Regions from separate parts of the Undibacterium sp. GW821-FHT11B02 genome, predicted to be linked through region 2. Evidence: predicted binding sites of a transcription regulator. Region 2 holds the regulator's gene; the other holds the start of a gene.
The links. The regulator LexA, encoded in region 2, represses DNA repair genes until DNA is damaged. The targets are predictions, from matches to a motif close to ACTGTATNNNNATACAGT.
Positions count from the first base shown of each region.

Region 1: the regulator LexA is predicted to act here: its motif matches at 4,692-4,709, upstream of AC1RVX_RS26860 (VRR-NUC domain-containing protein).

Region 1 is NZ_JBXASD010000017.1:28,687-44,382, forward strand. Features, by position in the region: gene AC1RVX_RS26850 (TetR/AcrR family transcriptional regulator) at 1-476, opposite strand, end outside; gene AC1RVX_RS26855 (ATP-dependent DNA helicase) at 760-3,012, opposite strand; gene AC1RVX_RS26860 (VRR-NUC domain-containing protein) at 3,009-4,667, opposite strand; gene AC1RVX_RS26865 (hypothetical protein) at 4,903-5,268, shown strand; gene AC1RVX_RS26870 (LamG-like jellyroll fold domain-containing protein) at 5,572-7,719, shown strand; gene AC1RVX_RS26875 (eCIS core domain-containing protein) at 7,936-11,874, shown strand; gene AC1RVX_RS26880 (hypothetical protein) at 11,973-12,152, shown strand; gene AC1RVX_RS26885 (DNA/RNA non-specific endonuclease) at 12,208-13,917, opposite strand; gene AC1RVX_RS26890 (substrate-binding periplasmic protein) at 14,199-14,924, shown strand; tRNA gene AC1RVX_RS26895 (tRNA-Leu) at 15,187-15,271, opposite strand; gene AC1RVX_RS26900 (MATE family efflux transporter) at 15,358-15,696, opposite strand, start outside.
Region 2 is NZ_JBXASD010000009.1:277,321-293,016, reverse strand. Features, by position in the region: gene AC1RVX_RS20485 (GGDEF/EAL domain-containing response regulator) at 1-374, shown strand, start outside; gene AC1RVX_RS20480 (sensor histidine kinase) at 838-2,187, shown strand; gene AC1RVX_RS20475 (LytR/AlgR family response regulator transcription factor) at 2,196-2,954, shown strand; gene AC1RVX_RS20470 (inorganic phosphate transporter) at 3,040-4,050, opposite strand; gene AC1RVX_RS20465 (DUF47 domain-containing protein) at 4,173-4,799, opposite strand; gene AC1RVX_RS20460 (replicative DNA helicase) at 4,971-6,359, opposite strand; gene rplI (50S ribosomal protein L9) at 6,550-7,002, opposite strand; gene rpsR (30S ribosomal protein S18) at 7,029-7,313, opposite strand; gene priB (primosomal replication protein N) at 7,323-7,622, opposite strand; gene rpsF (30S ribosomal protein S6) at 7,654-8,022, opposite strand; gene lexA (transcriptional repressor LexA) at 8,287-8,943, shown strand; gene AC1RVX_RS20430 (DUF4279 domain-containing protein) at 9,294-9,722, opposite strand; gene AC1RVX_RS20425 (hypothetical protein) at 9,915-10,184, opposite strand; gene AC1RVX_RS20420 (HEAT repeat domain-containing protein) at 10,165-10,845, opposite strand; gene AC1RVX_RS20415 (tetratricopeptide repeat protein) at 10,845-11,489, opposite strand; gene AC1RVX_RS20410 (FGGY-family carbohydrate kinase) at 11,592-13,154, opposite strand; gene AC1RVX_RS20405 (glycerol-3-phosphate dehydrogenase/oxidase) at 13,133-14,791, opposite strand; gene AC1RVX_RS20400 (FAD-binding oxidoreductase) at 14,788-15,696, opposite strand, start outside.

The DNA.
Region 1 (15,696 bases), on a different contig from region 2:
CCACCGATCAGGTTCTTGAAATCGCAAGGGGAAATTTCGCCGCGTTGTTCAGCTTCTTCCAGCAGACTTATGATTTCCTGCTTCAGGGTTTGCTGGCCGGGCATATTGTCGCGCATCATCAGCAGTGGTGATTTGCCAAAGATATCGCGTGTGATTTCTACAAATTCGCGGTCACCCAGCAAGAGTTCCAGCAAAGCATCCACCAGCCTTTGCAGTTTTTCTTGCAGGGTAAATTCTTCCCAGCCTGGCGTTTCTTGCACCACTTCCAGGGTGATTTCTATGCACAATTCATAATAGGCCAGCAGGATTTTCTCTTTGCTGGGGAAGTACTTATAAATCGTCGCATCACCGATGCCCGCCTCACGGGCAATCTGCTTCATGGTGGCAGCGTCATAGCCTTTTTCAGTAATCAGGTCGACGGCAGTACGGATCAGATTACGCCGGGTTTGCTCTTGCTGAGACTTGGAAGTTTTCATAATCGAGACGAACTTCTATAAAAATGGTGTTTGAGTTCCATTAATATATACATAGTTTCGTTAAATAACAAGGTTTACTTGTTTAATGGGGAGTTTGTATTGATTGAGGGGTGTGAATTGGAAGGTAGACGTAGGTTGGGCTACGCTTTACCAGCCCAACACTCGGCTTGTAATAACGTACATCGTCCTTCAATCGCCCAGTGTTGGGCTGGTAAACTGTAGCCTAGCGAGGCCCGGCCTAGCGAGGCCCGGCCCAACCTACATGATACCCAACCTATAAACACTAGAGTTCCACCGCCCACCACCCCGGCAACAAAGCCCGCACATCTCCACGCCCAAACCGGTCATCAATCAAATACACTACGCCCTTATCATCCGTCTGCCGTATCACGCGCCCGGCAGCTTGCACCACCTTTTGCAGACCAGGGTAAAGATAAGCATAGTCATAACCCGCGCCAAAAATCTTGTCCATGCGCAGTTTGATCTGTTCGTTGATGGGGTTAAGCTGCGGCAGGCCCAGTGTGGCGATGAAGGCACCAATCAGACGAGCACCTGGCAAATCTATGCCTTCGCCAAAAGAGCCGCCCAGCACCGCAAAGGCAATGCCCTGGCTGTCTTCAGTGAATTGCGCCAGGAAATCTTCACGATCAGATTCATTCATACGCCGGGTTTGCAAACGTACGGGGATATCTGGATGCAGATCTATGAAGCTGCTACTGACCTGGGCCAGATAATCAAAGCTGCTGAAAAACGCCAGATAATTGCCGGGTTGTGCATGATATTGTTGCGCCATCAAAGCCACGATGGGGGCAACAGAATGGCTACGGTCGGCATAGCGGGTGGATACCTTGTCGACGATATGTACGGTTAATTGATCCGCAGAGAAAGGCGATTCCACATCCACCCAGGCGGTAGTATCTGGCAAACCCAAGGTATCGCAATAATAATTCCAGGGACTGAGCGTGGCCGAGAATAAGGCGGTCGTATGACTGGCCGCAAAGCGCGGTGTTAAAAATGTTGCCGGCACGATATTGCGTATGCATAGCGTCGATGTGCCATGTTCTTTGCTGATATCAAACAATGAATGGTCAGCAAAGCTTTCTGCCAGGCGGTTAAACAACAAGGCATCCAGATAAAACTGCTGCAGATCAGGTGCTAACTGGCTGGGATTGTCGGCAAAGTAAAGGCCAATGTCTGTGCACAGACGGGTTAATGCGGCCAGCAATTTTTCTGGTATTTCGGCATAGGCCTGGTAATCAGAATCCTGCTCTTTTTCCAGTTGCAGCCACGCGCGATACAAGCGATCCAAAGGTTTTTTGAGAGCAGGCGGTGGTGTCTTGCGCAAGCGTTTCAGGCTATCACGCTGCAACTCTGCGCTATACATCTGGCGCGCCCGTGTCACCATATTGTGTGCTTCATCCACCAGCACGGCCACGCGCCAGTCATTCACCACGCTTAAACCATACAGTAAAGCGTAGATGTCAAAATAATAGTTGTAGTCACCAATGATGACATCGGCCCAGCGAGCCATTTCTATGCCCAGGTAATAGGGGCACACCTGGTGCGCCAGGGCGACATGGCGCAAGCCTTCCTTGTCCAGTAATTGCTGTTCAACAGCAGCAGCGCGGGCCGCAGGCAGGCGATCATAAAAGCCTTTGGCCAGTGGGCAGGCATCGCCATGGCAGGCGGCTTCCGGGTATTCGCAGGCTTTGGTTTTTGCCACTAGCTCCAGCGTGCGCAGGTTCAACGATGGGGTGCTGTTTTGTATGTTGGCCAGCGCATGCAAAGCCAGTTGCCGGCCTGAGGTTTTTGCTGCCAGATAAAATATCTTGTCCAGCTTATGTTCTGCCGTGGCTTTTAACAGTGGAAACAAACTGCCTATCGTCTTGCCTATACCGGTGGGCGCTTGCGCCAGCAGGCAACAACCGCGTTTGCTGGCCTTGTACATGGCTTCAGCCAGTTGCCTTTGCCCTGGCCTGAATGTCGCGTGCGGAAAAACCATGTTCGCTAATGCCACATCACGCGCTGCACGGTGAGTCACTTCCTGCTCTGCCCACGCAATAAAACGGCTACACAGCAGGGCAAAAAAAGTCGCCAACTCCGCAGCATCAAGTGCCTGCTGCAATACCGTTTCTTTCTGGCTTTGTATATTGAAATACACCAGTGCCACACTGATCTTTTGCAAACCCAATTTTTGGCATAACAAATGCCCATACACCTTGGCCTGCGCCCAATGCAAATGGCGGTGATTGTCTGGCATGGTGTGCAAGTCACCCAGATAGGTTTTGATTTCTTCCACCTGTTGCAAGTCAGGGTCATAACCATCGGCACGGCCACGTACCTGCAAGCTGCCATGCTGGCCTTCAAGTCTGACTTCGCGCTGGTAACTACTGTTTCTGCGCAAGGCCACCGTCGTATGTCCGGCCATGCCTTGCTCGGCAGTGGGTGAGGGGGTAAAGCGTAAATCAAGGTCACCCTGCTTGGCCGTGAATTCACACAGCGCACGCACGGCTACGGTATAGCCGTCAGCACTCACTGATCAGCCTCTTGCCATTCCAGATAACAAACCGTGACGGGCATACCATGCATGGCACAAAAATCCAGCCAGCGCTTCTGGTTATCTTGCAGCTTATCTCCAGGGCCTTTGACCTCTATCATCTGGTAACGTTGCTCTCGCGGCCAAAACTGTATCAGGTCTGGGAATCCATTACGGTTGGTCCTGATGTCGAGCAAGATGCGCTCGAAACTATGCTTTAAGTGTTGCGGCGGTATGCATGCCAGCGCCATATCCAGCAAGTCTTCAGACAAGGTATTCCAAAACACAAAGGGTGATTGCAGGCCAAATTTGGCGGCATAGGTTGCGCGTATGGTCTGGCGGTAGGCGCCGGTATCCAGCTGCGCAAAACAGGCAGCAAAATCATCTGCCCGCCGCACCTGAAAATCTGCATTCAATAAATCTGCAGGCCCGCGATGAAATGGATGAAAAAAAGCCCCCGGTATTGCCTTGAAAATCGCTGGCCAGCACAACAAGCCAAACAATGAATTGATCAGCGCATTCTCTACATAAAACACTGGTGCCTCATCACAGCTTAAATGATCACGCACCACATATTCAACCACATAATCTTCTTGTGGAAACGGCAGGCGCAAAGCTAGTTCTGTTGGTAGTGTGCTGGTTGTTGCAGCCATTTTAGCCAGACCCAGCTTGCGCGCAAGGCGCGGGGCTATGCGCAACATCTGCTGGTGTTCTGCCTCGCTTTCAGGCGCTTGCTGCGCCAGCGTCAGCAAATCAAAAGCCGCCCGGGTTTGCCCGCTTTTTTCCAGCACACGTATGGCACGCAAACGCGCACCTGGGTAAGTACAGTCCGCATATACTTGCTGCGCCAGCGCCCAGTCTTTTTGCTTTTCTAAATGCTCACCAATTTGATACAGCAAACGGTTACGTCGGCTGGCCAGCCAGGCATTGCCCTGTGCATGCAGACCAGTGGCAGCCAATTGCGCCAAGACATCAGGCACAGGTTGCTCCGCATGGAAAGCCTCGCGGCAGGCATGCAGGGCCAGGTAAGCGTCGATATCAGCACGGCTGCCAAAGCCACGCGACGCCGCAGAAAACTCCACCTTCTCATACTGAAAAATACCCAGGTCAGACAACACAAATTCTGACCAGTCCTGATACAGATTACCAAAAAACAGCAGCCGCAGCCGGTCACACAAATCCTTGTTCAACACCTGGTAAGCCACATCATCCATACCCGCACACCAGTCAGAAAATGCCTTGCTGCCGGTATGCTGCTGGCCCAGCAAAGCCAGTTGATCTGCCTTTTGCAATTTCTTTTCAGCAGGCGTCATCGCTAATACCAGTGCCAGTTCTGGCTTTTGCAGCAAATCAAACAAGCCAACAATATCAATCGCAGGATCAGCCTGCACCCAGCCCATATCTACCAGCGCTTGCATGGCTGCACGGGTATCACCAATCTCTGCATAATTGAGCTTGCTGGCCCTGAACACGCAGCCCTTGCGCATCACCATACGCACATACAAGGCACGTGATGTCTGCGGCAAACCGGCAAACCGGGCGATAAAGTCTTGCTCATCTTGCACCAGCAAATCCGCATAGCGACCAGCTACCCAATCCAGCACTGTCTGGAAGTTTTCAAGGTAGTAAAAAGGATTATCCAGATTGGCAAGCATGAGGCAGGGGGGGGCGTTTAAATAACTGTATATGCATACAGTTTAACGCAATGTGGCATGTAGGGTAAACGAGAACCGCGAGCATTTCCGTCTGTATTGAAGGTCCAGCGGTTAAAATACCGCCATATACTCCTTCCTCTTCAAGGGGAAGGCAGGGATGGGGATGGGTTTCCATTGCATACCCAAGCAGTAATTCTGCTCATTACCTCGCCCAAATACCCACCGAAGACAAAAAATGAACAAAACCGAAGCTATACAGATTGCCAACGATTCCCTGCAAGCCAACGTCCTGAACGATGGCAACACCCAATTCTCACAAGTTGTACGTTATGGTAATGACGAAGGCTGGTGGCTCAACATCCCGCTGACCAACTTCAGAAAAGAAAACCACTTCCTTATCTGTAGCGAAAAAGCCAAAATTATCCGTCACTTGATGATCAAGGCCAACAACATCCTCAGCCCCGCCACCAAGTTCCGCGTCAAAGACGGCATCGCTGACATCTTCATCTCAGCCGGTAACCCCAAACGCCTGACTGACGTATTGCAAGGCGGTAGCAAGTACAGCTTTAATAAGCATTTGGTGGATGAGCACAGGTATTGAAAGATTACGGACGAGCGATTTCCGATGAGTATGTCAAACATTAACAGAGACATGCGCAATTTGATACATGTTCATGCGATGGACATCAATGTTCCGGGTGAGTGGTGCGATTGTTGAGACTGGAAATATCGGATTATTAAATCCGCCATAAATAAACGAAATTATTAAATGAAGCAAGAGCGAGGATATAGCATGCAGCATAAAATTGAATTCGAGTCGCCGTTGAGTGAAATTCCGGTTTCTCCGTCGACAGGGTTTGATTTGACTGGTGCAAATATTGACGATGCATCGCGTCGTGCTTTCATGCTTGCATTTGCGGGGCTGGCTTTGTCGGCTTGTGGTGGCGGAGGCGGGGCGGGGTCTGCGTCGACACTTCCGACATCGACAACTGCAACAACATCAACAACATCAACAACATCAACAACATCAACAACATCAACAACATCAGCGTTTCACCATCCGGGCTTATTGCATACACAGCCCGATTTTGATCGCATGGCAGCAAAGGTTGCAGCGAATGCGTCGCCTTGGATCGATAGCTGGAATATCCTGATCTCAAACAGTCATGCAAGCCTGAGTTATAACCCCAGGCCCCAGGCGATAATTTACCGGAATAATCCACCGAATGCCGATAATTCCGCGTTACTGTTTAACGACGTCGCTGCGGCCTATGCATGTGCCTTGCGTTGGAAAGTTACTGGCAATGCAGCCTACGCTGAAAAGGCGGTGCAGATTATGAACGCATGGTCATCGACGCTGACCAGTATCAGTTGGCGCGATGGTTACTTCGATGGTTTTTTGGCGGCGGGTCTGCAAGGCTACCAGTTTGCCAATGCAGGTGAAATCATGCGTAACTACTCTGGTTGGGCAACTGCAGACTTTACGCGTTTCCAGGGCATGATGACGAACGTTTTTTATTCGATGAATAGCGGCATGTTGACTACGCCGTCTAGCTTGTTGGTCTACTCTAACTGGGACCTGTGTGGGCTTGCATCTATCCTCGCTATAGCCGTACTTTGTGATAACCAGGCGATGTTCGATGCCGGGATTAATTATTTCAAAAATGGTCTGGGCAATGGAGGTGTAGCCAATACGGTAAATTATATCCATCCTGGCTACCTTGGTCAGACTCAGGAATCCGGGCGAGATCAGGGGCACAATACCCTGAGCATGATATTGCTGGCCACTATTTGTGAAATGGCATGGAATCAAGGCGTAGATTTGTATGGTTACGATAATAACCGTGTGCTGGCCGCTGCCGAATATGTAGCCAAGGGCAACCTGATCGAGAGTGGTACGACGTATTACAGTGTGCCGTTTTCTCCCTATACCAACGGTAGCGTCTACAACACCGAATTTTCGGTAGCATCGATAGGAACGCAGCGGCCCGGGTGGGCGTTGATTTATCACCATTACGCCAATCGTAGAGGCTTGTCTGCACCTTATACGAAAAAATTCATGAACCTGGTGTCCCCCGAAGGTGGGGGCGGTAATTATGGACCCAACAGCGGTGGTTACGATCAATTGGGCTACACCACACTGACTTGTACGCGCGACCCGATTGCCGCCAATGTCGCGCCGAGTGGTTTGACGGCATATGTAACAAATGGGAAAGTCATTTTGTCCTGGTGGGGTACGGTCTCTGCAACTAGCTATAGTGTTATGCGCAGCACGACGGCAGGTGGACCTTATACCCTGGTCGCGGGCAACATTGCTGATCCATTGACTTTTACTGACAACGGCTTGGCAGCCGGAACCTATTTCTATGTAGTGACTGCCGCGACCGCAACAGGTGAAACCGTCAAGTCGAACGAAGTGAAGGCAATTACAGCCGTACAGTTGCATACCTATTTGAATTTCGATGCCGACAGCGGAACCATTGCGGCAGATATCAGTGGCAATGCGCGTAATGGGACCTTACATGGTGCGACCTGGGCTAAAGGGAAACTTGGCAATGCAGTTTCCCTGGAAGGTAAAAGCGCTTACCTTAGCTTGCCGAATGATTTGCTATCTGATGTCGCCGATTGCACTATTGCCGCCTGGATTTATTGGAACGGTGGTGATAACTGGCAGCGCATTTTTGATTTCGGCTCGGGTATTGGACGTTACTTGTTTTTGACACCGAAAAGCAGTGCTGGCACGGTGCGTTTTTCTATAACCACTAACGGCGGTGTAGGCGAGCAAACTATAGTCGGCAAAACAGCTTTGCCGGTTGGCATATGGACACATGTCGCCGTAAGCTTGAAAGGGGATACTGGCATCTTGTACGTGAACGGCGTTGTCGTTGGTACCAACACAGCGATGACGACCGCGCCATTCCGCATGAGTAGCACAAATCAGAACTGGCTTGGTCGCTCGCAATATGCGGCGGACCCGTATTTCAATGGCTTAATCGACGAGCTGCGCATTTATTACGGTGCGTTGACGCCAGCGCAGATTGCCGCATTGTGATCGAATGGTTGAAGGAGCCAGTGGTTGACACAGATTAGAATTTATGCGAAAAATTGCTAAAGTAGCATAAAATAATGACACGCTGCCTACCAGACAAACATTCGTGTGTACTCCCTTACACCAGAAAATGACAACATGAGACGGCGATAGTACAGAGACAGACCGACGACGCAGATACTAATTCAAGTAGTAGGATAACCTCGCAAGAGAGAGCAAATGAAAACTGCCGTGCCAACTGCGAAAAGCGAATTACGGGCTGAATCAGCCCGTACGCAATTGGTACAGACAAAGTCAACTACTGAATCTGATACTGCATTAACAGACCGCAGATCATCGGTCCTTGCACAGCAAAAGCGCCAGCATATGGCGAACAATAGCAGGCAGGCGACACAGCTCAAAGCGCACTTGTCGGTGATGGCTGCCAGCCCGCAGGCCATGCAGATGCGGGCCATGGCCCAAATGATGCGCCGTGACGAAAAAGAAATTACGTCACCGCTTTCAGAAAATGACACAACGCAGATGATGGGTGCACAAACCCAGTTGAAGGGTGACGCTAAGTCACCTAACCGTACCGGTCTGCCAGACCAACTTAAATCAGGTATCGAATCACTTTCCGGCGTGAGCCTGGATCATGTGAAAGTGCATTACAACTCTTCACAACCTGCGCAATTGAATGCGTTTGCCTATGCGCAAGGCAGTGACATCCATGTCAGCCCCGGCCAGGAAAAACATTTGCCACATGAAGCCTGGCATGTAGTGCAACAGGCACAAGGTAGAGTTAACCCGACCATGCAGATGAAAGATGGCCTGGCGGTGAATGACAACACTGGCCTGGAAGCAGAAGCCGATGCCATGGGCGCGAAAGCAGCGTCCATGTCCATGGGGGAGCGTGGCCTTTTACAACCAAGATCAAGTGTCAGCAATACAGCGTCGTTTGCGGAACCAGCATATGTGGTGCAACGTTATGTAGCTGGAGAAGATGGAAGAAAAACATCTGAACACGGGCGCATTGTGTACCGGGGACGCCAAGACTTACTGGCATCACCTGATCTGGTCCGGAATGCAAATCAGCAACTTCAATCGTCTGGTGGGCATGGCAGCATGATTACCTTGGGTACAGGTGACCGTCGGGTAGTTGGCGGCATCGGCTTGGTTAAAGTGAGCCCGGAGTTTAATCTTGATGCTTACAATCGCCGTAGAGTGACACAACGTGGCGTCGGTTTCCATGAGCGTATGCTTGGACCAAATCGGACAGGCGACGCGCGCGAGCAAACAACTTCAGAAGCAGAATTACAAGCGATTTTGAGGGTATATGCGGCGATTCCAGCGCCCACAGAAATTGAGACGCGTAACTTGCAGCGAGCTTTGCGATCAAGTGGAGTTGAACAAGGTCAGATTGTAGTCGGAGATGAGATACAGGAGCCAAGCGTCAGTCCTGATGGGCGAATTGCATTGCCAGCTGATTGCCGGCGTGCAGCAGAAGCGATTACTGGTACCCAGACGGCTATGGGATACGATGAGCGACGAGTGAATGTCGCACCGCCCGGTGCGGCGCCCGCATTGCGTGGAGGGTCTGCCTTGGAAGTGCCGGGTGAAGGAGTCAGAGGTGATACCACTACACATCGATTGAGCATGCAGGTGTATGTCAGTAGTATTGGCCCGTTTCTTTTGGGTAATGCGCGAGCAAATATGTTGAATGCCGACATCTTTAATGACGCACGTTTTAGGGGGTTGGTGGGAGTTGTCGGCACGCCTGAGAACCATTTTTCTGCGCGCCCCGATTTTGCCTGGAAAGCTTATACAGCGTTGACCCCTGAAGGCAAACGGCAATTTGCTGCGTTTGCGCGCATCAATGAATCAGCCAGCCCAGAAGTTGGTGATAGTTATACTACCGTTACTGAATATAGATTACCAGGCTTCCGGAATCGTCGGGCGCGCGATGATGATGGCGCGGAGCGTGCCGATGGCGCAGATATTGACGCCTGGACTTTTCATTGGGGCGGCGTCATTTTAAAAGATGGTGAAGATATTCTTGCCCTGGAAAACTATTCTGTTGGCGACGAAAACGCGACGAATCGTAACTGGCAATTTGAAATGTATGGAACCAGACTTCCGGCGCAGACATTTCATCGCCGACATATGGCTAGCGACCTGCACGGAACGATTGGTACAACCTTGCACGTGCAGAATGCGAACACGCCTGGAGAATTACGTGCCTTCATCGCGTCGCTGGCTGAATTGCAGCGCCTGATAGGCAATGCTGGTTTTGCTGCAAAACGGCTAGCGGTCAGGACTGAACGCCAGAGATTAGCTCCCATATATGGGGCCGGGGCTCAACCCGCACCTGCTGCACACCACTCCGCAGTATTTACGCAAGGCGTTGCAGAAATTCAGGCGGCAACACGTTTAAATAGATACTGTCGATTGGCAGGGCAATTTGTTGCAGCAATTGGCGCAGCAGATTTTGGAGACAGGGCAACGGCATTGAATCTGCTTCTTGCCAGCATTGGTGCAGAATACAGAGAGTTGATTCGCACACCGATGAAAAGAGTGGAAGCTGCCAATACCGTGCATCAACAGATCAATGCATTCCGTCTAGCTGTTCCTGATTTGGAAGCCGTGATTGGTGCGGATGGTTATCGGGCTGAAAATGAACGTTTGACAGTTTTGTTCAATGCCATACCTGAAGACCGGCGTAATTTGGTCAATGCGCATGACATACGCCTCCAGGCCGCACGGACGCTACATCGGCAAATCATGACATTCCGTGCAGCAATCCCACAATTGGAAGCACTGGCAGGACAAGATGGATATGATGCACAAGTCGAAGTCCTCAGAAGATTGCGCAATGCCATACCACAGCTCAGCAGGGGTTTAATTGTGGCTGACATGGTAAGGGCTGGTAATGCCAATACCCTGCATCAACAAATCAATGCATTCCGGGCTGCTGTCCCTGAACTGGAAGCCGTGATTGGCACGGATGCTTATCAGGCAGAAAATGAACGTTTGACAGTTTTGTTCAATGCCATACCCGAAGCACGACGCAATTTGGTCAATGCGCATGACATACGCCTCCAGGCTGCCCGGACTGTGCATCGGCAAATCATGACATTCCGTGCAGCGATCCCACAATTGGAAACACTGGCAGGACAAGATGGATATGATGCACAAGTCGAAGTTCTCAGAAGATTACGGAATGCCATACCACAGCTCAGCAGGGGTTTAATTGTGGCTGACATGGTAAGGGCTGGTAATGCCAATACCCTGCATCAACAAATCAATGCATTCCGTGTAGCTGTTCCTGAACTGGAAGCCGTGATTGGCAATGACGGTTATCAGGCTGGAAACGAACGTTTGACAGGTTTGTTCAATGCCATACCTGAAGGTCGGCGTAATTTGGTTAATGCACATGCCGTACGTTTCCGTGCCGCGCAAGCTGTGCATCAGCAAGTCATTGCATTTCGTGCGGCCATTCCACAACTTGAAGTGCTGGCCGGGCAGGATGGATATGATGCGCAAGTGGCAATCCTTAGAGGATTACGCGATGCCATACCAGTAGATAATCGAGGTTTAATCACTGTAGACCTGGAAAGAATTGCTACTTCCAATACCGTGCATCAACAGATCAATGCATTCCGTCTAGCTGTTCCTGATTTGGAAGCCGTGATTGGTGCGGATGGTTATCAGGCTGAAAATGAACGTTTGACAGGTTTGTTCAATGCCATACCTGAAGGCAGGCGTAATTTGGTCAATGCACATGTCATACGCTTTCGTGCAGCCCAAGCCGTGCATCAGCAAATTAGTACATTCCGTGCAGCTATCCCGCAACTGGAAGCGCTTGCTGGGCAAGATGGATACGACGCACAATTCGAAATCCTTAGAGGATTACGTAATGCCATACCAGTAGGTAATCGAGGCCCAATCGCTGTAGATATGGAAAGAATTGTTACTGCCAATACCTTACATCAGCAAGTCAATGATTTTAGAGCCGCAGTCACCACCTTGGAAACCCACGTGGGTACGGCTGAATTTGAAGGACAAAGAGTCCAGTTGATGCCGTTGCACAATGCAATTCCTGTTGAACATCGACCATTGATTGCCGCTGACATAGTTAGGGCGCAGACGGCAATTGCGAGCCATAATGAAATTGGATAAGATCCCTACGGGATATGCAGCAAAGATGGCACCGTAGCTTGAATAAGCATTTGGTGGATGAGCATAGGTATAAAACGACTGCAGAATGGCGATCCCTGATGACGACCTTTGAGGCTGGCGGAGGCATACGGAATTTGACAGATGTTATATCCTCCGCAGAACTTCAAGGAAGAATCGATTTTCCAAAAATAATCGCAATCGGACACCTTGAAATTAAACATGACCAATTCCGTGACGCTGAAGCTGTTTTTGCTGATATGGACGAATCTTGTAGCTGATATATCGTGAACTAGCTGTAGCGTGGACCTTACACAGATTTTTTTCAGATGAAGTTCACCATTTCAAATATTTCGAGTTCGGATCAACATTGCGTTCCAGCTTATTGTTTAGCTCCCAACTGACCATGCGGGCATTGGTGAATAGATTGGAGCCGCCGCTTAAGTTCGGAACAATATGGTCTGCTTCTGGCCTGCTCAGGCGGCCAGCTTCCCACAATTTCTGATGTGGCTCGGTTGAATGTGGGACCCAGGCATCTGATTCCATATCGCCGCCGTTGAGGTTGCGATTGTATCTGATGAGCCAGTCAATTTGCCATGATTTAAAGCCAACCCGGGAACCAGGATTTCCTTCCCCGTTGATACCGTTGAGCCATAAAATATCCAGAGGGAGGTAAGGCGAATCCTTATAGTTATCTGGAATCCAGCCCTTGCCGTGCGCCTCTTCCAGGAATTCTAATGCGTAATCTTTGTTTTTCTTGACTTTGCTTTCTTTGCCAATGAAGTCAGTCGTCTTTTTATCAAATTTTTCACGCTCTACTACCGCGTGATCGACGGTAAATGATTCGACACCATCAATGTCAACTGCGATTTGATTCGGTACGCGGCCATCATCGTCATCGTCGTATTCAGGTTTAATCGTGATCTTCTTGCTGCCTATATACGTATCGAGCTTGTTTTCAACATTTTTCCACTCACCCGTATTAAAGTTAGGCAACATGGGAACCATATTGATGTCGCGGTAAGTGCCACCAAACTGTCGGGCAGCTACATGTCCACTGTGATAGCCCTCCATATCTTCATATTGTCCTTCGTCAAAATTATAGAAACTGTGAGCGGTAGCTGGTGCTGTTTCATCGCGCTTGTTTCTTCCCATAATGACTACTTTGGATACGCGTTCCCGGTCTGTTTTTTCATCTTCATAGGAAAAATCTTCGGTCTCGTAACTGATCTTGTCGATAGTCTCAGCTGTTGCCATCTGGATAGCATTGGAGGTGTTATTCGCAGGTGATGGAATAGGTGCAGATTGGATGCGATCAATATTCGCAGCTTGCACCAAAGGGCCACCTATTGCCTGCGCTTGGGCACCCATCACATCGGCTTCTGCTTCCAGACCTTGGTCATCATTGAGCGGTGTGCCTTCTTTCATTTGCATGGTCGGTCTGACCCTGCCTTGTGCCTGTTGTACTACATGCCAGGCTTCATGCGGTAAATGCCGCTCTTGCCCAGGGGCGATGTGAATGTCACTGCCCTGAGCATAAGCGTGCGCGTTGAGCTGTGCCGGTTTGTCAGAGTTAAAGTTGACTTTGACATGATCCATGCTCATGCCTGAAAGAGATTCTATACCTGCCTTGAGTTGATTTGGCAGGCCTGTGTTATTTCGTTCTGGAGTAGTTTCGTCAACGGATTGCAGGGTACCTTCACTTGCCAGTTTCGCTTGCAGTGGTTGTTTTTCTTCTTCTTGTTTTTGTACCGTGATCGGTTTGTTTTGTACCGAATCTTCGTCTTCATATCTTTGCGAGATAAATGCCTGCATGGATTTGAGTTGCAGTGATCGCGGACCGTTTTGCATCATATGCTGGTAGGCAAGCAGTTGCTTCGCCTGAGGGCTATTATTCGCCATTTCCTGACGTTGCCGTTGCGCAATAGCTTGAGGGCGGGCGTCGACAAACCCGGTGGCGAGTTCAGCCCCGGTTTGTGGTGCTAATGGCGTTCTTTGCTGTGGCTCTGCTTTAGCTTGCTGTAAAGGTACCGGCGCGCTCATCATCGACCTCGCTTGAAACCAGCTCACTACATAGAAGGTATTAATTTTATTTCATTTTTGAGTGAAATAGATGAGTGACATGTCATTGTTTTGAACCGATTTTACACACTTGCGCTTGCGAAACAGTGCCGTAGATTATCTGAATGACGATAGTGCTTGAGGTAAGACAAATTACATGTTTGGCGAAATGAAACATACGTGCCTTTGTTCAAAATTCGTCCTATCCTGTACCATGTAAGCATCATTCAATTAAGCATCATTCAATTGCTTATCAGGAACTGGGCATGCAGCGACGAACTTTATTACAACTTGCTTCCTTGTCAGGGCTGGCACCTTTCAGTGTTCTGGCGCAAGACAGCAAGACCCTGCAAATATCGACACTCATAGAAAAAGATCCCGCAACCCGCATCGCAGAAAAGATTGTCGAAGCCGCATACCACAGGTTGGGCTGGCATTTAGTTGTCCACTATTTGCCCGGTGAACGTTCCTTGCGGAGTGCCAACAATGGCGAAATGGATGGCGAGCTATACCGTAAGCTGGGTATGGAAAGGACCTATCCCAACCTGGTCATCGTGCCAGTACCCTTGCTTAGCTATGAAATTGTTATTTTCACCAATGGCACTAATTTTGTCGTCAATAACTGGGACAGCTTGCGTCCTTACACGATAGGTTTTGTCAAAGGCATTAAAATCATCGAGCAAAACACCGTAGGCATGAAACTGGAACCAGCCCCTACGGTACGCCAGGCATTTCAAAAGATGTTGCTAGGACGTTCTGATATTGTCGTTGCAAACCGCATATCTGGCCTCGCAGCATTGGCTGAAATGAAGCAAACAGACATCACAGTACTCACGCCACCACTTGCCACCTTCCCTGTATTCCATTATCTCAACAAAAAACATGAGGCGCTGGTACCAGCACTGACAGCCGTTTTACAAAAAATGCAAAAAGAAAAAATCATAGAAGGCATACAGAATTCCGTCATGCAAGAGCAGCAACGCCACGAGTAAAACAAAAACTGCAGTTCTTTGCGCAAGTCGGTGCAATGTTCAAATACATGCCACCACCAACGGATAAAGTATTAATTTTATCTTTTGGTTTGGTGTGCTAATTTTGGTATTTTGAGTCCATAGAATTGCTGGATTCAATTATGGACGCAAAAAAATTGGCTGGTAATAAATCTACTTGGACGCTAATAAACAAAAAACCCGCGTTCTTCATAGAGAAACACGGGTTGCTTTGTATGTTACTGGATGTCTTAAAACATCTATTTGGTGCCGAGAGCCGGAATCGAACCGGCACGCCTTGCGGCGCGGGATTTTGAGTCCCGTGCGTCTACCTATTCCGCCATCTCGGCAACGCAGACCGAAATTATGACAGAGCTGTCAGATTTTTGCAAGCGGGTGCTCAATCTGCGGCTTTCGGTTTGTGTTTATGCCCGTATTATGGGCTGATGTCTGGTCGTTCAAATTTCACGTTCCTGCGCCACATGGCGGGGGTAGGGAAGCGTTTTTGTACGATGCGCAGGTAATACCACAGGCTGAAGGCGACGATGGCCAGGCTGGTGCTGTTGGCCATCCAGAAACCGGCTGCACCGTGGAGGAAGGTGGGGCTGATATGGTAAGGGTCCAGGCCCAGGATGAAGCCGCCGCCGAGGCCGCAGCCCCACAATGCAAAGGCATACAAGATGGTGGGGACGATGGCAATTTTGTAGGCACGCAGGATGAAAGCGGTGGTGACTTGTATCGCATCAAAAATCTGGTACACCGATATAAAGGTGAA
Region 2 (15,696 bases):
CCATGGCCATGAAAGACCCGGAACTGCTGATCAAGACCCTGCACCAGATCAAGCAACTAGGTATGAGTGTATCCATCGATGATTTTGGCACAGGTTTCTCTTCACTTAGTCATCTGCAAAAACTCGATGTAGACAAATTGAAAATTGACCGCGCCTTTGTCAATGAAATCCAGAAGAATTCAAGTGAAGGCAGTATCGCCAAAATGATTGTCCAACTTGGTCAAAACCTGGGTCTGTCAATTATTGCTGAAGGCGTAGAAAGCGAGATGCAGGCCAATACCCTGCTTTCCTACGACTGTCATATCGCTCAGGGCTATCTGTACTCCAAGCCCTTGGCTCGCGATGATTTGCATGCATGGCTGGCAACAAGATAGGCCAATCAACGTCAACTGGCACGACTTGATTGGCGCCTTGCCTTACCCCACCCGAAAAAAGCACCAGGGCCATTTTATCCATGACTCAATAATCCATTAGGACTTACGCGAAATTGTCCCGGCAAGGCTATCGCTTTAGGAAACATCCCTTGCAAGGGATGTTCGTTACCTCGGCAGGCAACACGTTGCCTGAAACCCCGACTACACCGTCAGCGACGAAGACGGTACTTTAGGGCTGCAACGCAGCTGGGGCGGTTTTGCGTAAGTCCTATCCATATTGAATGGCCCTTTCTTCGTTCTGTCCTGCCTATTTTGCAGACTGTCGCATGCTGCTATCCATTTCCAGATGAATTCCTTAAAGTGTAAGCATGAACTAAAAAGTCCCAAGCCAGCAGCGCTCCCCCCACACACAAGCACTGCATTGACCTGAGATACTCGCTACAAGACATTAAAGAAATGCATCATGAACAATACGAACGCACAAAATTTCAAAGAATTCATCGCCGACATGATGGCTCTGCTGAGCAGAGTCTTCGACAAGACAGCGGCCTGGGTCACCAAATTATCGTGGTGGAAATTTCTGCTGTTTGCCGTGCTGACCATTGCTGCAGGTGGCATTTTGCAGGACGCGCTGTTCACGTCAGAAGAAAGCATTATCGTCAAAAAGAATAACCCGTCGGCGAAACCCAAAAAAACCAGCAAGGTCACTGACGGTGATACCAATATCGAGATTGACAATACCGGCATCCACATCCGCAAAAACAATGCTGACGGTGGCAAAGGCAAACAAATTGAAATAGATGAAAACGGTATCCGCATCAACAAGGATAGCGACACCCCGTCACCTCCTGTTGCGCCAACCGCCCCGGGAACAGAACCTGTCGCCCCTGCCCCACCGGTTGAATCGGCGCCGCCAGCTCCACCAGCCCCTCCGTCTGCACCGTCGGTCGCAGGCCGCGACGATATCCATATCAAATTGCCAGCAGAAGTTGCCAAGGAAATCAGCGAAGACATCAACAATGCCGTCGCCGATGCTGCAGATGAAGAAGTGCGAAGCTACAAGCGCACTTCATCCAAATGGTTCAAGAACTTTGTCGTTCTGCTGGTTTTTGGTCTGTTTGGCATGAAGGCCCTGATGGGCGGCAAAGTCCGCGCCGAAGAAAAAGCCAAAGAAGCCGGCATGGCCGCCGAACGTGAATCCCTGCTGCGCCAGGTCAGTGAAGCACAAATGCAGATGATGCAAGCCCAGGTGGAACCGCATTTTCTGTTTAACACCCTGGCCTCGGTCGAACATCTGATAGAAACCGACCCACCACGCGCCGCCGCCATGCAACGCAGCCTGATCGCGTATTTGCGTGCCGTCTTGCCACAAATGCGCGAAAACGCCAGCATCACCAATCTGGGCCGTGAAGCAGACATGATCAAGTCTTATCTGGAATTGCTGAAAATGCGTATGGAAGAGCGCCTGAATGTCGATTTCATCATGCCTGAAGGCTTGCGTAGTGCCGCCTTCCCACCGATGATGTTGCAATCCCTGGTCGAAAATGCCATCAAACATGGGCTGGAATGCAAAGCTGAAGGCGGCACCATACGCTTTCATGCTGAAGTTGCCCACAACAAGCTGCGCGTTTCGGTCAGCGACGACGGGCTGGGTTTTGGTGCCATGCCCAGCAACGGTACCGGACTGGGTCTGCAGAATATTCGTGAACGTCTGAAGTTGATATACAAAGAAAAAGCACAAATGATCATTACACCCAATCAACCTAGCGGCGTTTGCGTTACCATAGAAATTCCTTACGAATTAGCTAATTAGTGACAACTATGCCAACTGCGATACTCGCCGATGATGAAAGACTGATGCGCGACCAGTTAAAGTCGCGCCTGGAACAAGTCTGGCCTGAACTGGAAATTCTGGATGAAGCCAAAAATGGGGAAGAAGCCGTCGAACTGGTAGAAAAACACCAGCCTGATCTGGTTTTCCTGGACATTCGCATGCCGGTCAAGACTGGCCTGGAAGCGGCCAGGGATATCGGCAACAAAGCCCACATCGTCTTCATCACCGCTTACGACCAGTACGCCATCCAGGCATTTGATCACGGCGCAGTTGACTATGTATTGAAACCTGCCGATGTTGATCGCCTGACACGTACTGTGGAAAGGTTGAAGCAGCGGCTATCCAGCCAAAGCCAGCCCAACGACATGAGCAGCATGCTGTCGCAACTGGCCAAGCAGATGGGTATCAGCGCCAAACCGAATTACCTGCAGTGGATACAGGCATCCATAGGCCAGGAATTACGTCTGATACCCGTGGAAGAAATCCTGTTTTTTCAGTCCGACGAAAAATATACCCGGGTGCAAACAGCCACCTATGAAGCACTGATACGCAAGCCCGTGCGCGACCTGGCAGACGAACTGGACCCTGCCCTGTTCTGGCAGATACACCGCTCCACTCTGGTAAATGCAAAAGCAATTTCTGGCGTGATCCGCGATCTGCGCGGACGTCATCTGGTGCAGATTAAGGGCTTGACGGAAAAACTGGAAGTTAGTCGCAGCTTTGTACATTTGTTCAAACAAATGTAAGCCTTTTAAAAAGGCTGCCCACAACGAAAAAAAGCGCCCAAATAAAAATTGGGCGCTTTTTTTCATACTTGCAAAGGCACTGAAATTACAGGATTTGCCTACCTATCCACCAGGCGATAGCTGCAACAAAAGCCGATGCTGGTATGGTCAATATCCAGGCCCAGACAATATTACCTGCAACACCCCAGCGCACTGCCGACATTTTTTGCGCTGAACCAACACCAACAATCGCCCCAGTAATGGTATGTGTGGTTGACACTGGTACACCCATGGCTGTCGCAATAAACAAGGTAATGGCACCGCCAGTTTCAGCACAGAAACCACCCACCGGCTTCAATTTGGTGATCCTTTGGCCCATCGTCTTCACAATACGCCAGCCACCAAACAAAGTACCCATACCGATTGCCGTATAGCAAGACAGGATAACCCACCAAGGTAAGGGATCAGAACCAGAAGAATAACCGCCTGCGATCAGCAACATCCAGATAATACCCATGGTCTTTTGCGCATCATTGCCGCCGTGTCCAAGGCTGTACATGGAAGCCGATATCAATTGCAGGCGACGGAACCATTTATCCACCTTCCTAGGTGTTGAACGCACAAATAGCCAGGAAACCAGCAACATCATGAGCGAGCCCAAAATAAAGCCCAATAACGGGGATACGACAATGAAGACAATGGTTTTGATTAAACCAGAAGATACCAGCGCACCGGTACCTGCCTTGGCAACCGCTGCACCAACCAGGCCACCGATCAGCGCATGGGAAGAAGACGAAGGAATACCAAAATACCAGGTAACCAGATTCCAGAAAATAGCCCCTACCAATGCGCCAAAGACCACATAATGATCAATCATGGCTGGTTCTATCGTCCCCTTGCCGACGGTGGAGGCCACCTTTAGCTGAAAGAAGAAAACGGCTATCACGTTGAACAGGGCTGCCATGGCAACCGCAGTCTGTGGCTTTAAGACGCCTGTCGATACCACTGTTGCAATCGCGTTGGCAGCATCGTGGAAGCCATTCATAAAATCAAACAGCAAAGCCAGCACCACCAGAGAGGCGATGACATAAATGCTGATATGTACGGTGTTCTGCATAAGATTAACTCAACTTTGCATACTCCCGCTCAAGCGGGAGTTTTAATAAATACATCAATAATTGCTGAGAGCGCACAGGCAGGCACGGGCCGCTTGCGCTTTACTGTTGGGGTAAGCCGCAATCAGGCGTTTTCAACAATAATGCCTTCGATGATGTTGGCCACATCTTCGCAACGATCCGTGACTGTTTCCAGGATCTCGTAAATGGCTTTCAGCTTGATCAGGTTACGGACATCCGGTTCGTCACGGAACAATTTGGACATGGCAGCACGCATGACGTGATCGGCATCAGACTCAAGACGATCGATTTCTTCGCAAATTGCCAGGATCTCGCGAGAATTGTCCATGCTGTGTAGCAAGGCAACCGCCGCTTTGACTTTTTCCGAACAAGCCAGGCAAAGCTCGGCCAGGCGCTTGGCTTCTGGTGTGATTTCGCGGATGTCGTACAGGGAGATCGTTTGTGCTGCATCTTCCAGCAAATCCAGAATGTCATCCATGCGGGTGATCAGCTTGTGGATATCGTCACGGTCAATCGGTGTGATGAAGGTTTTATGCAACAACTCTATCGTGTTATAGGTGACGGTATCAGCCTGTTTTTCGATGCCTTCAATCGCATGCACGCGATTTTCCAGATCGTCAAAATTCTTCATCAGGGCAACCATCTCCTTGGAGCCTTTGACACATAACTCGGCGTGCTGGTTGAAGAGTTCAAAAAATTTGCCCTCAGTGGGCATCAAGCGTCCAAACATTTTATTCTCACTGAAAATAGAAGATTTCTAGAATTGCTCAGGCAAATGCAAACAAATAAAAACAACATCTGGGACCAGACAACGTGGTTGTGCTGCTGATACCACTTTCACTGTTTCAGACTTTGCTGCATCCACCACTAACTACTAAAACGAAATTCCTGACATTAAAACTTATTCGTTATCACCGTAAATCGACAGGTTACCCACATAGTTATCAAACTTGGTGTATTCACCCAGGAAGGTCAGACGCACACTGCCAATCGGGCCATTACGCTGCTTACCAATAATAATTTCTGCCGTACCCTTGTCCGGCGAATCAGGGTTATAAACCTGGTCGCGGTAAATAAACATGATGACGTCGGCATCTTGCTCAATCGCGCCGGATTCGCGCAGATCGGACATGACGGGACGTTTGTTCGGGCGCTGTTCCAGCGAGCGGTTCAACTGTGACAAAGCAATCACCGGGCAATGCAATTCTTTCGCCAAGCCCTTCAGATTCCGGGAAATTTCAGAAATCTCGGTCGCACGGTTTTCACCGGCAGAGTTGGCTGACATCAGTTGCAAGTAATCGACAATCACCAGACCCAGCTTGCCGCACTGCCTGGCCAGACGACGCGAACGGGCGCGCAATTCTATCGAGCTCAACGCCGGGGTTTCATCGATGTACAGCTGCGCATCATTCATTTTCTGGATGGCATGCGTCAGGCGCGGCCAGTCTTCATCCGTCAACTTACCGACGCGCAGACGGCTTTGATCCAGACGCCCTACCGAACCCAGCATACGCATGGCCAGCTGGGCGCCACCCATCTCCATGGAAAACACGGCAACCGGCAAACCACTGTCGATCGCCACGTTTTCACCGATATTCAGCGAAAACGCAGTCTTGCCCATGGATGGGCGACCGGCAACAATGATCAAGTCACCAGGCTGCAGACCAGAGGTCATTTTATCCAGATCAGCAAAACCGGTAGGCACACCGGTAATATCGTTTTGATTGTCGCGGTTATACAACTCATCAATTCGCTCTACCACCTGGGTCAGCAAAGGCTGGATAGCCTGGAAGCCCTGGGCACCACGGGCCCCCTCTTCGGCGATGGCAAAAATCTTGGATTCAGCCTCGTCCAGCATTTGCTTGACTTCTTTACCCTGCGGGTTAAAGGCATTGCCAGCAATTTCATCGGACACTGTGATCAGCTTGCGCAGCACACCACGGTCACGCACGATTTCGGCATAGCGACGGATATTCGCGGCGGAAGGCGTATTTTGGGCCAGGGCATTCAAGTAACTCAGGCCACCGGCATCCTCTGCCTTGTTCATGCCATTCAGGGCTTCGAACACGGTAATCACGTCGGCAGGGCGGGAGGCATTGATGAGTTTGACCATGCATTGAAAAATGATGCGGTGGTCATAGCGATAAAAATCTTCTTCGCTGATAAAGTCGGCAATACGATCCCAGGCGGCATTGTCAAGCAACAAGCCTCCCAGGACAGATTGCTCTGCTTCTATGGAATGAGGGGGGACGCGTATCGCGTCAACTTGAGGATCAGAACCAGCTTTCATGGCGCGCATTATAACCGTTAAATCAAATTGCCAGACAATACAACGTGAGGGAAATAGGCTTGTTTGTGACAAGATTGTGACAAGATTGTGACAAACACCACCAAAGCAACAAAACAAGAAAAAACATCCCCCACACAACAAAAAAGCCGGGATTTCCCGGCTTTTTCTTCAGCAATTTGCAAAAAGCAAATTAAGCGTGCTCGCCCAATACAGAAACGATAACGTCAACAACTACGTCCGTATGCAATGCAACGGAAACACTGTGATCGCCAGCGATCTTCAAAGGACCTTGTGGCAAACGTACTTGTGCTTTTTCAACCGCAAAACCTTGTTTTGTCAGGGCTTCAGCGATGTCAGAGTTAGTAACGGAACCGAACAGACGGCCATCAACACCAGATTTCTGGGTGATTTGCACTGTCAAACCAGACAGTTTTTCGCCCAGAGCTTGTGCTGCTGCCAATTTGGCGGCTGCTGCTTTTTCCAGTTCAGCGCGTTTTGCTTCGAATTCAGCAACAGCAGCTGTCGTAGCACGACGAGCCATACGTTGAGGAATCAAAAAGTTACGGGCATAGCCGTCTTTTACACGAACTACATCACCCAGATTGCCGAGATTAACGACTTTATCCAACAGAATAACTTGCATATTTTTCTCCTTTACCTTGTCGTCAATTACGCTGTGTGCAAATCAGTGTATGGCAGCAACGCGAGGTAACGTGCACGTTTGATTGCTGTATCAACTTGACGTTGGTACAACGCTTTAGTACCTGTCAGACGTGCAGGCATGATTTTGCCGTTTTCTTGCACGAAGTCTTTCAGTGTGTCGATGTCTTTGTAGTCAACTTTTTCTACATGTGCCGCAGTGAAACGGCAGAATTTTTTGCGCTTGAACAAAGGATTTTGTTGCTGACGCTTTTGCTTCAATTTGCTTTTGTCGAATTTTTTACCGAATGCCATTTTTGGCTCCTAATCTAGTAAAGGTGTCCCGAATTCAGTGACATGAAAAACGAGACTTTTGCTATTGCGATTTTTGCGTGCTAAAAAACCAGTAAATTCCACCGGCACATCCAGAGCAATTTCATTGAATTGGCGGGAAATCTCCCCTGCCGCTACCGCTGAAATTTCAAACTCAACCTGTCGAACTGTGTTCGCCTCACGAGTTTCCGAACTGTGCATCAATGTCGCAGAAGCTATCGGTATACCGGCCGGTGTGTACCGCAATGCGGTTTTCTCTACGATCCGGGCTACAAGCTTCAGCTGATTCACTATTTTTTACACGACCTCTGTCAATGAATAATTAAGCAGCAGGCGCTTCAACACGTTGCGCTTTTGCAGCATCTTCCTTCTGAACAGCTTTCATCATTGGAGAAGGTGTTGTTTCTGCTTTTTTCAGTTTGACTGTCAGGTGACGCAAGACAGCATCATTGAATTTGAATGCTGTTTCCAACTCGAGCAGAGTTTCAGCATCGCATTCAATGTTCAAGCAAACATAGTGCGCTTTCGCCAGTTTTTGAATCATGTAAGCCAATTGACGACGGCCCCAGTCTTCAACGCGATGGATTTGACCACCACGAGCTACAACACTTGCCTTGTAGCGTTCGATCATTGCAGGAACTTGCTCGCTCTGATCGGGATGTACGATAAATACGATTTCATAATGACGCATATATTCTCCTTGTGGACAATAAAAATAGCCCGCCTCGGCGTCAAGACGAGTGCGGGAAGAGGAAAGCCGACAATAATAACCCAGTTTTTCATTTTGATCAATTAGATCAGTGACTTAGCCAGGCAAAGCCACCATTTGCCTGTTTGAATGACGTAATTTTTCACATTTTTGCTGCTCTTTGCGGATTTTGACTTGCATATTCAGCTTTACTGTATAAAAATACAGACTGCTTGCCTATACAGCACATTCACATTAGAAATCACCATGCTAAAACTTACTGCCCGCCAGGAACAAATCCTTAACCTGATCAAGGACGCCATCCAAAACACCGGATTTCCCCCTACCCGTGCAGAAATCGCCGCAGAACTGGGATTCCGCTCCACCAATGCCGCAGAAGAACATTTGCAAGCACTGGCGCGCAAAGGTGTGATCGAGATCGCCGCTGGCACCTCGCGTGGCATACGCCTGCTGGAATCCGAACTATCCAGCCACATCCCCGGCATACAGATGGCCCTGCCACATCCGGCACTGATGCAACTAAGCCTGCCACTGGTTGGCCGTGTCGCTGCCGGCTCCCCCATACTGGCCAGCGAACATATAGAATCCACCTACCATGTGGACCCCGCCCTGTTCTCTGCCAAGCCTGACTTTTTGCTGAAAGTACGCGGCATGTCCATGCGCGATGCCGGCATACTTGATGGCGATTTACTGGCAGTAAAGAAAACCGACACTGCCCGCAATGGCCAAATCGTTGTCGCCCGCCTGGGCGACGATGTGACTGTAAAACGCTACAAGAAAACCGGCGACCTGATCGAACTGATGCCAGAAAACCCCGATTATCCCATCATCAGGGTTGGCGATACCGAAGAAGATTTTGCTCTGGAAGGCCTGGCAGTCGGCCTGATGAGAAACTGGGTTTGAGGACAGCCTGGGTGTGATCCTCCCCTCTCATCCGGATCACGCCTGGCTCGTCCTCAAACTTTTTTGGTAGTACCAACATCAAAGGTCAATAGGCAGTCAATCATCATATCGTTCGGGGGCGTCATGCCCCTCTCTTTTTCACACAGCATTCAACATGAGGACAATTTATTGTCGGTATGATTTAAGTGAGGCTGGGCACACTAAATGCCATGACGGCAAAGTGAAAAAAAGTCTGCTCAATCTCGCAAAAATCGGACGATGCCAATTCGGGAGAAAATACGATGGGAGCGAGGTGTGCCACGCGCCCGCAAATTATTACACTATCGCGTCAACGGTATTTACATGATGCATTACTTTAAAAATGCGCCATATGCATCCAATTGAATAGAAATCTCTAAATCAGAAATCCTGCGAAGGATTTGCCAATCAAAGATTAATCCAGCAGTCCCTTCAAAAAACCATCCAATAAAAAAGTTCATTTGACCACCGGAAGACGTCATTTTAACAATGTCGCTCTTTTTCGACTCCAGTAGGTCAAGCGTTCGATTGATGGCAGCCTCCAAAGTATCATCCTGATCAAAATCTAATGTGCATGTACAAAAAGACTGTTTGTGTACTCCACCCAACAATCTGCCGTCTTTAGTTTTTCTTACTTCCCCGGCAGTATTCCACTTCCATGGAATCAGTCCAATAAGATCAGAAAATACCAATAAATCTAGCTCAGGATGCGTCATCCTTAAAGATAGAGAAAATTCTTTATTCTTGTGTGGTGCCGTCATCAACAATCATCCCTCTTATTTCCATTCCCTTTTCGATCATTCTTCTCCACTTTTTTTCAGGCCATTTTATTTGTCTTGGTGCTGCGGTTAGCAACGGCGTCATAGCTGAAGCTCTGGCTGGTCTGGGGCGTCAGGTAGCCTCGCCTTTTTGGTCAGATTTTCTGAAATTAGATCAAATCGAAGATACTACAATTAAATTCGATTTTCTATCGCTTCAAGCTTCAAAATAGCTTGCTTAAGAGGAATCGGTGAATCTTCCCCAAAATCATTAAGTAACTCACTTAATACAGGCAGCAGTCTTTTATCCCCCAAATTACCCGCCGCTTCAAAAACAGCGATACTTATTTCATATTGGCTAAGCTTATCGATTATTGCAGGCAATACACGTAAATCGTGCCACCCTGCGAGAGCACAAATCGCCTCTTCCGATATCTCATCGTCCTTAGGATACAGCCAATTCAAAAAAACGATCTCGCACAGCACAGGAATCGACATCAAGGAGTTTTAAGCCTAAAACGGCCCAAGAAACCACCTCAAGATCAGCATCATTTGTCAACATTAGCAATGGACCAAGACATTTTTTATCACGAATATTCCCTAGAGCAAAAGCAACGGAAATTCGCATTCCTGTATCTTTTTCATTTGCTGCGCTTATCAAACAATCGATACTTCGATAGTCACCAAGATAACCAAGTGCTGTAATTGCTTCAGCCTTGACGTTCGATTCAGCATCACTCTTTACTACCTCAATCAATAACGGGACAGTCTCATCAGCAAAAGGACGATCAGGCGTACCTAACTGGCCCAAGCAAAATGCTGCCACCTTTCGACGTGAACTATTTACGTCCTTCAGAAGATCAATAAGAAACTTGAAGACCTCATTAGTTGCTCCACTCAACTGAAGCTGCTTCGCAGCAGCAAATTGCCTCATTATGTCCTGCCCATTTAACTCAGTACATAATTGTTCATTATCAAAAATCTTCATTTCCGCCCATAAATCAGACTCAATATCGCCCAACTGCGATTCGTTAGGTAACATAATTAAATCCATTAGCGCTTTATTTTTAGCATTTCTTCTTCGTGATTTTATCTTTTGAGACTCGGGAAGGTTTGCAACCTTCATTAATGAACTTGGTTAATAATTTTTCGTAACTCCAATGCCAACTTCAGTGTTTCATCCAATCCATTCAAGCCCTCTAACGCATTTATTGCATCTTCATAATTTGGAGTGATTTGTATTGCATTCTCAAAGCAAAGAATTGCTTTTTTGTAGTCTCCCGTGGCTCGGTAAGCTAGCCCTAAATTAAATAGAGCCTCATCTTTTTGATCGTGCCCACCAAATTGCGCAGTCTCAAAGCATGTAATTGCCTCATCAAACTTACCTAGAGAAACTAAATTTTCCCCTTTTATGACCCAAGGCCAACCCGAGTTATGCCCCAAACACTTGGTGCCTATGTCAAACCAAGCATCCGCTTCTTTGGGAGAGCGGTAATCCTTGATAAGAACACCAATTTGCATTGCAATGAATCCCTTGTAACCTTGCGGAGCAAGTTCATAAGCTTGTGTTAACGCGCTTAAGCCCTCATTATGCCTGCCAAGTTCGCGTAATGCCTCGCCGTAAATCGCCCAAGCACTGGCGTGTTCTGGTTTGCATACCAAATATAGTTGCAATAATTCCACTACATGAACTTGATGTCCTGGAATTTCTGACTCTACTTTAGCCCGATGAAAAATTTCATCCAGAAACTCTAAATCAATTTTACTCATAGGTAATGTCTCTAGTTATGGGCAAAAGTCTTTAATGTGTAAAACCTGCACCTACCCAACCCAATAAATCCATCCAACAGCAAACCATGCTCCCATGCCATATCAATGCATTTTGGGGTAGCCGGTAATTTGCTGTATCTCTTTATACAAAGGTTGCAGGCGGGTGTACATTTTTTGGTACACGCGATGGTATAGCTCGTTGTAGATGTGATGGTGGTGGGCAATCGGCTCGAACGTTTTGCCTATGCGTGTCATTTCCTTGATGGCGACATCAAAATTCGGATGCAGGCCCAAGCCTACTGCTGCATCAATTGCAGCCCCCAGACCAGAGGTTTCATAGACGTGCGGACGTGAAGTCGGCAAGCCAAAAATATCGGCAGTGAGCTGCATGGCTGCGTCGCTTTGTGAGCCTCCACCAGAAATGCGCAATTCGGTAATGGCGACACCGCTACGTTTTTCTATACGTTCTTTGCCTTCGCGCAGGGCATAGGCCAACCCTTCCAGTATGGCGCGGTACATATGGGCACGGGTGTGCACGTCACCAAAACCGATGATGGCTCCTTTGGCTTCTGCCCCCGGTATCTTGATGCCTGGTGACCAGTACGGTTGCAGCATCAGGCCCATCGAGCCTGGTGGTACGGCATTCACCAGTTCATCGAACAGCGCTTCGGGGGCGATGCCCTGCTCTGTTGCCTGCAATTGCTCGTGATGACCGAATTGTTCCTTGAACCAGTTGACCATCCAATAGCCACGGAAAATCTGTACTTCGGTGCTATAGAAATTGGGAATCGCTGCCGGGTAAGGCGGTATGAAGGGTGTGACTTCCAAATATTTTTTGCTGGTGGTGTTGATGGTGGCTGTCGTGCCATAGCTAAGGCAGCCTATGTTTGGCTGCTGGCAACCAGCACCAATAACTTCGCATGCCTTGTCGGCAGCTGCCGCTAACAAAGGTGTGCCGGCAAGTATGCCGGTTGCGGCAGCGGCGGCTTCGGTGATATGGCCCATGACGGTGCCGGGCGCTACCAGTTCGGGCAAGGTTTCTCGCCTGACCGCCAGTGCCTGCCACTTCCAGTCGAGCTTGCCAGCCCATTTAAGGGCTTTGTAGTCAAAAGGAATATAGCCGACTTGCGAGCCTGCGGAATCGATAAAATTGCCAGACAGACGATGGTTCAGATAGCCTGACAGCATCAGGTATTTATCTGTCTTGTCCCAAATTTCTGGTTGATGGGCCTTGATCCAGTTGGCTTCTGCCTCGCTTCTGAAAAAATTAATGGTGCTGGCAACCCCGGCGAGTTTGAAAGCGGTAAGCCACAGGGGATTCACGGCAGGCACTATGTCGGTACGTCTTTGATCCAACCACGTCATGGCCGGGCGCAGGGGCTGCCCATGCTTATCCAGATTGATCACTGTAGCGCGCTGTGTAGTCACTGCTACGCCCAGCACATTGGCTGGCGCAATACCTGGCATTTGCCACAAGCGCTGGCAGGCAAGGCATACTGCCTGCCAAAAATCTTCAGGGTGATGTTCAGCCCACCCGGGATGCGCCGAAAAATAGGCATTCAGCGGCACCTGTGATTTGGCAACGATATTGCCGCGCAAATCAAACAGGATGGCCCGGACGCTCTGAGTACCATTGTCTATGGCTAAAATTGTTTGTTCGGACATTGATCTTTTGTGTTGATGTCAGTAAAACTTTGCGTACTGCTGGCTGGTAATGCATGATACCTGTTCCATAGTTGCAGATAATCCGCCTGCTCTGCGTCCCAGCGTGCATCATGCCATTGTAATTCCGGCTGACAGATTAACCTGATACGTGGCAACAAGGCCAGCCCACCTTGATGTAACAGCAGACCTATGCGGGTTCTGCGCAACAGCAAGTCTTCCAGGTGCACAACGGCTTCGCAACGTGCAGCCCAACGTAACTCTACCCACATGGTCAGGGTGCCAGGTATGTATTCCAACTCCCCGGCCCTTGCTGCGGTCAATACGGCAGTGGCCAAAGCCCCATAATGCCCTTGCAGGCGCATCTTCTTTGTTTTGTCCAGCCGTATATCGTTGGGCAAGGTGAGTGTGTCAGGAAATAAAGCGATGTCTGTGACACCAGATGTCGACACTGGAAGCAAAGGTGTAATTTTTTTCATAACATCCAGCGCGATCAGGTGAAAGGTCGTCAGCTTGCCGCCGGTGACGGTCAATAATCCCTTATCCAGCCATATGGCATGGTCACGCCCTTCTTTCGATGGGTCTGCCTTGCCACCATCAATGACAGGGCGTACGCCAGCGTAGCAGGAAATCACATCGTCCTGTGTGATCTGCAATTGCGGGAACTGGAAATCCAGTGCCTGCATCAGGTAACTGACCTCTTCTGCTGTCATGCTTGCTTCGGTCTTCAAACCGTCACGGTGGTCAACATCGGTGGTACCCACCAGGCTGATACCTTCCCATGGGTAGGCAAATACTGGCCTGCCATCGTGCGGATGCATGAAACTGATGGCTTGCGCCACAGGCAAGCGCCAGGCGGACAACAGCAGATGACTGCCGCGCAAGGGGCGCAATGTGCAAGCTGGCGTTTGTTGCGGGGACAGCTTGTCGGCCCATGCACCAGTCGCATTGATGATGACTTTCGCCTTTACTTCATACCGCCGCTTGTCGCGTGCATCGATCAATGATGCGCCGTAAGCGTGGTCATCACGATACAAGATATTTTCGACACATACATAATTCAATGCTTGCGCGCCTTTTGCGCTGGCTCCTTGCAAGACCCGTAATACCAGACGTGCATCATCGGTTTTGGCATCTTGATAGCACAAGCCCCCCAGCAGTTCACGACGCTCAATATGCGGTGCCAGCATCAAAAAGTCTTGTGACTGGTGGTAACGATGGGTATTTTTTTGTCCGTGTCTGCCTGCCATCCAGTCATAAATGGCCAACCCGAAAGAAAACAGCCAGCGCCCAGGCTTGCGCCCTTTGTAATGGGCAAAAGCAAAACTTTGCGGGTCAACCAGGCCTGCAAGCGATTGTAAAAGCAGTTGTCTTTCGCGGACAGAATCCAGCGTCAGTCCCATTTTTCCTTGCTGCATATAGCGCAGCCCACCATGCACCAGCTTGGAAGAACGGCTTGACGTACCCCAGGCAAAATCTTTTTGCTCGACCAGCAAAGCCTTCCAGCCTCGTCTTGCTGCTTCCAGCAAAATGCCAGCACCGGTAATGCCGCCACCTATCACCAGCACATCCCAGTCTTCGCCCAACAAGTCCGCGATATGGTCGGCTTGCCTGTCTTGTTTACTGTCTTCTGCTTTCATGGCAAGGCTTTTTCTGTCGGCAATAGTTTGCCTGGATTCATGATGCCTTGCGGATCAAAATGCTGGTACAGTTGACGCATACTGGACATGCCCAACACACCCTTTTCTGCAGCAAGATAAGGAGCATGATCGTGACCAACGCCATGTTGATGACTGATGGTGCCACCATGAGACACGATGAATTTGGAGACGGCGGTTTTAAGTTTGTACCAGCGCGCCAGATCGCGATCAAAATCACCACTCAGCCGATAGACGAAGGTGGTATAGACGCTGGCCCCCTGCGCATACAGGTGGGACAAATGGGTATATACATGTGGCTTCTCATTTTCGCTATCCATAACGTCTTTGCCTGCCTGCTCCATACCCAGCATCATGCCTTTGACTTTGGGCCAGTCGCAGGCAGTTTCTACTGTGTCCACGACATAGCCTTGCTCCCATAGGCTATTGCGCAGATAAACATTCTTGAAACGCCCCTGCTTCCATTTTTCGCCCATACGACGGCCAACATGTACACCTTGCCAGCGTTGTGCAATTTTTATTGCCGATTTAATGACATGTCGCACATGTGCGGCGTCGCCACTGGCTCCTAGCAACAGCAGGCATTTTTCTGATCCGTAGCCACGCAGGCGCAGATAAGCCTCCAGCACGCCTATCATTTTTTTGTGGCTTGCCAATGTCAGGCTGGTCAGCGTTTCGGTAGCATTGGACAAGCGCAGCATGGATAAACCGGGGTCGGCCTGTACAATGGCCCTGATGGCTGATTGTGCTGCATCCCAGTCAGGAAAAAAGACGGCATGAAATTCTTCACATGCCGGTAAAGGACGTATGCGTACCGTGGCTTCTGTCAATATGCCCATGCGCCCTTCAGAACCCAGCAGGATTTCACGCAAATCCGGCCCGGCTGC